DNA from 2 places in the Psychrobacillus psychrodurans genome. Region 1 is predicted to be linked to the other one. Evidence: a T-box and tRNA genes for the amino acid it is inferred to sense, from the RefSeq annotation. Region 1 holds a T-box; the other holds one or more tRNA genes.
What was found. A T-box is a leader RNA that pairs with one kind of tRNA and senses whether it is charged. The one in region 1 lies ahead of serS (serine--tRNA ligase), so its partner is inferred to be a tRNA-Ser.
Positions count from the first base shown of each region.

Region 2: it has a tRNA-Ser gene. The T-box ahead of serS (serine--tRNA ligase) is inferred to sense a tRNA for this amino acid. The anticodon was not compared.

Region 1 is NZ_CP189791.1:21,388-23,702, forward strand. It holds gene pdxS (pyridoxal 5'-phosphate synthase lyase subunit PdxS) at 1-128, shown strand, start outside; gene pdxT (pyridoxal 5'-phosphate synthase glutaminase subunit PdxT) at 130-723, shown strand; T-box leader at 747-965, shown strand; gene serS (serine--tRNA ligase) at 1,021-2,295, shown strand.
Region 2 is NZ_CP189791.1:3,063,848-3,066,162, forward strand. It holds tRNA gene ACQCPR_RS15110 (tRNA-Gln) at 1-29, opposite strand, end outside; tRNA gene ACQCPR_RS15115 (tRNA-His) at 31-106, opposite strand; tRNA gene ACQCPR_RS15120 (tRNA-His) at 141-216, opposite strand; tRNA gene ACQCPR_RS15125 (tRNA-Trp) at 242-315, opposite strand; tRNA gene ACQCPR_RS15130 (tRNA-Tyr) at 326-409, opposite strand; tRNA gene ACQCPR_RS15135 (tRNA-Thr) at 417-492, opposite strand; tRNA gene ACQCPR_RS15140 (tRNA-Phe) at 502-577, opposite strand; tRNA gene ACQCPR_RS15145 (tRNA-Asp) at 715-790, opposite strand; tRNA gene ACQCPR_RS15150 (tRNA-Met) at 794-868, opposite strand; tRNA gene ACQCPR_RS15155 (tRNA-Val) at 905-980, opposite strand; tRNA gene ACQCPR_RS15160 (tRNA-Glu) at 1,151-1,225, opposite strand; tRNA gene ACQCPR_RS15165 (tRNA-Ser) at 1,250-1,341, opposite strand; tRNA gene ACQCPR_RS15170 (tRNA-Asn) at 1,347-1,421, opposite strand; rRNA gene rrf (5S ribosomal RNA) at 1,430-1,545, opposite strand; rRNA gene ACQCPR_RS15180 (23S ribosomal RNA) at 1,663-2,315, opposite strand, start outside.

The sequences.
Region 1 (2,315 bases):
AAGCTACAACACATTTCCGGGATTATAAATTACTGGTAGAGATTTCAAAGGAATTAGGAATTCCTATGAAAGGAATTGAAATTTCTCGGTTATCTGCAGTTGAACGTATGCAAGATAGAGGTTGGTAATATGGTTAAAATAGGTGTTTTAGCACTCCAGGGAGCAGTTAGCGAGCATATTCGATCCATTGAAAATAGTGGAGCAGATGCCCTGATGGTAAAAAATATAAATGATTTAGCTTTAGTGGATGGTTTAATACTCCCTGGAGGAGAAAGTACAACTATGCGAAAGCTGATTGATCGATTTGAAATTTTAGAACCACTAAGACAATTTGCATTGAATGGTAAACCAATGTTTGGAACTTGTGCAGGCTTAATCCTACTTGCAAAAGAATTAGTTGGATACGATTATTCACATATAGGTGCTCTTGACGCTACTATTGAACGTAATTTTTACGGTCGACAGGTCGATAGCTTCGAAGTAAGTTTATATATTAAAGGTGTTGCAGAGGATTTTCCAGCGGTATTTATACGAGCACCTCATATCGTAAATGTCGGGGAAAATGTTGAAATACTTGCAACGTATAGAGATAGAATCGTAATGGTAAGACAAGGTTATTTGTTAGGATGCTCTTTTCATCCCGAGTTAACTACTGATCAACGAATAACGGCATATTTTATCGAGATGGTGAAGGAAAGTCTTGCAAATGAGTTGCACGTATAGTAAAGTATGAGTAATTTCATGAATCAAAAACGATGATAGGAAGCAGTAACAAGCACGTTTTTTATAGAGAGTCAGCGGGTGGTGCAAGCTGATATAAACACTTGTGAATCCGTCCTTTGAGTTGTGCGGCTGAATGATTAGTAAGTCGTGCCGGTTGAAAAGCCGTTACAGTACAAGTAAGTGGATTCTGTTTATGACTGGATCAATCAGGGTGGCAACGCGGGTATGCTCTCGTCCCTTTTTCATGGGATGGGGGCTTTTTTGTCGTTTTTAGGAAAATTAAAGGAGGAATTATATATGTTAGATGTAAAATTTGTACGAGATAATTATGAAACAGTAAAAGCAAAACTTGCTAAGCGAGGAGAAGATATTTCAGAGTTTGACCAATTCCAACCTTTAGACCAAAAGCGTCGGGAGTTGATAGCAAAAACGGAAGTATTAAAGGCTGAAAGAAATGAGTTTTCTCAAAAAATCTCTTTGATGAAACGAAATAAAGAAAATGCGGATGATCTTATTGCACGTATGCGTGAAGTAGGCGATGAAATAAAAGCATTAGATGATGAGTTACGAGATGTTGAAGAAAAGTTTGAATATATGATGATGCGTATCCCTAATGTTCCACACGATAGTGTACCAATCGGTGACTCTGAGGATGATAATGTAGAAATACTTAAATGGGGAGAAGTTCCTTCATTTGATTTTGAAACGAAAGCACATTGGGACATTGCGACAGAATTAAAATTAGTAGATTTTGAACGTGCTGCAAAAGTGACAGGAAGTCGTTTTGCATTTTACCGTGGATTAGGGGCTAGATTAGAACGTGGATTGTTAAATTTTATGATGGATTTGCATGCAGAAGAGCATGGCTATGAAGAAATGCTTCCACCATATTTAGCAAACCGTACAAGTTTAACAGGTACGGGGCAACTTCCGAAGTTTGAAGAGGATGCATTTTTAATTGGAGAAGAGGATTACTTCTTAATACCAACAGCGGAAGTACCTGTAACGAATTTTTATAGAGATGAAATATTAGATGGGGCAGAACTTCCGCAGGCGTTCACTGCTTATAGCGCTTGCTTCCGTTCAGAAGCAGGATCTGCAGGTCGCGATACACGTGGTTTAATACGTCAGCATCAATTTAACAAAGTAGAGTTAGTTCGCTTTGTGAAGCCTGAAGATTCTTATGAGCAGTTAGAACTTTTAACTGGTCATGCAGAGAAAGTATTACAACTGTTAGGTCTTCCATATCGTAAACTTCATATGTGTACAGCAGATTTAGGATTTACAGCTGCGAAGAAATATGATTTAGAGGTATGGTTACCAAGCTATGGTGAATATAAAGAAATTTCTTCTTGCAGTAACTTTGAAGACTTCCAGGCTAGACGTTCAGGGATTCGTTTCCGCCGTGAAGCTGGAGGAAAACCAGAGTACGTGCATACATTAAATGGTAGTGGATTAGCACTAGGACGTACAGTGGCAGCTATATTAGAAAATTACCAACAAGCAGATGGAACAGTATTAGTTCCAGAGGTTCTTGTTCCTTATATGGGTGGAAAAACAGTTATAAAATAATTAAAAAGAAGAACCAGATT
Region 2 (2,315 bases), 970 kb from region 1:
CCATTGCCTTACCGCTTGGCTATACCCCAATGGGGCGGACGAGGGGAATTGAACCCCCGAGTGTCGGAATCACAATCCGATGCGTTAACCACTTCGCCACGACCGCCACAAATAAAAAAAGAGCTAACTACTAAGGAATATGGGGCGACTGATGGGAATTGAACCCACGAATGCCGGAATCACAATCCGGTGCGTTAACCACTTCGCCACAACCGCCATTATTCAAAGTTAACTTATAATTTGGCAGGGGCAGTAGGAATCGAACCCACATCAAAGGTTTTGGAGACCTCTATTCTACCGTTAAACTATGCCCCTAAATAAAAACTGGTGGTGGGGGACGGATTCGAACCGCCGAACCCGAAGGAGCGGATTTACAGTCCGCCGCGTTTAGCCACTTCGCTACCCCACCAGTATAGTGGTGCCGGAAAAAGGACTTGAACCCTCAACCTACTGATTACAAGTCAGTTGCTCTACCAATTGAGCTATTCCGGCGTATAAATATGGTGGCTCAGGACGGAATCGAACCGCCGACACAAGGATTTTCAGTCCTTTGCTCTACCGACTGAGCTACTGAGCCTACTTCGTTTTGTGCTAAGCTGCGAATCTCTTTGTCAGCTTCATTTGTTCAGTCAGTCACGTACTTTAGTACGCTCCTTCCATCACTCAATCGCTTCCTCGATCTTCTTGCTTATCTCAAATCTCAAATAAAATAAATGGCGGTCCCGACCGGGATCGAACCGGCGATCTCCTGCGTGACAGGCAGGCATGTTAACCGCTACACCACGGGACCATTTGGTTGCGGGGACAGGATTTGAACCTGCGACCTTCGGGTTATGAGCCCGACGAGCTACCACTGCTCCACCCCGCGACAATAGAATGCATACTAATTTATTTCTTGAAGAAATGGTGGAGGATGACGGGCTCGAACCGCCGACCCTCTGCTTGTAAGGCAGATGCTCTCCCAGCTGAGCTAATCCTCCTGGGTAAAATTACGATAAGCTTCGCATCTCTGCTTCAGCTTCATTCGTTCAATCAGTCACGTACATTAGTACGCTCCTTCATTCTCTCAATTGCTTCCTTGATCTACTCGCTTCTCCTAATTTTACATAAGATAAGCTTCGCATCTCTTTGTCAACTAAATTGAAATAAATGGTGACCCCTACGGGATTCGAACCCGTGTTACCGCCGTGAAAGGGCGGTGTCTTAACCGCTTGACCAAGGGGCCATACTTTTATGTAGAAAACTTATCTGGCGGAGAGCAAGGGATTTGAACCCTTGAGACAGTTTAACCCGCCTACACGATTTCCAATCGTGCTCCTTCGGCCACTCGGACAGCTCTCCTAAAATGGCTCCGAAGGTAGGACTCGAACCTACGACCGATCGATTAACAGTCGATTGCTCTACCACTGAGCTACTTCGGAATAATACAGCCTAGCGACGTCCTACTCTCACAGGGGGAGACCCCCAACTACCATCGGCGCTGAAGAGCTTAACTTCCGTGTTCGGTAAGGGAACGGGTGTGACCTCTTCGCCATCATCACTAGACATTATTAATTTGAAAGACAATATTTATTATAACAAAACTAGAAATTAATTCAAGCTTTTTTTATACTTTTTTGTACTCTCAAAACTGGATAAACGACATTGTTACGTTAAACAAATTTGGTTAAGTCCTCGATCGATTAGTATTCGTCAGCTGCACGTGTCGCCACGCTTCCACCCCGAACCTATCTACCTCATCGTCTTTGAGGGATCTTACTTACTTGCGTAATGGGAAATCTCATCTTGAGGGGGGCTTCGTGCTTAGATGCTTTCAGCACTTATCCCGTCCACACATAGCTACCCAGCGATGCTCTTGGCAGAACAACTGGTACACCAGCGGTGTGTCCATCCCGGTCCTCTCGTACTAAGGACAGCTCCTCTCAAATTTCCTACGCCCACGACGGATAGGGACCGAACTGTCTCACGACGTTCTGAACCCAGCTCGCGTACCGCTTTAATGGGCGAACAGCCCAACCCTTGGGACCGACTACAGCCCCAGGATGCGATGAGCCGACATCGAGGTGCCAAACCTCCCCGTCGATGTGGACTCTTGGGGGAGATAAGCCTGTTATCCCCGGGGTAGCTTTTATCCGTTGAGCGATGGCCCTTCCATGCGGAACCACCGGATCACTAAGCCCGTCTTTCGACCCTGCTCGACTTGTAGGTCTCGCAGTCAAGCTCCCTTCTGCCTTTACACTCTTCGAATGATTTCCAACCATTCTGAGGGAACCTTTGGGCGCCTCCGTTACACTTTAGGAGGCGACCGCCCCAGT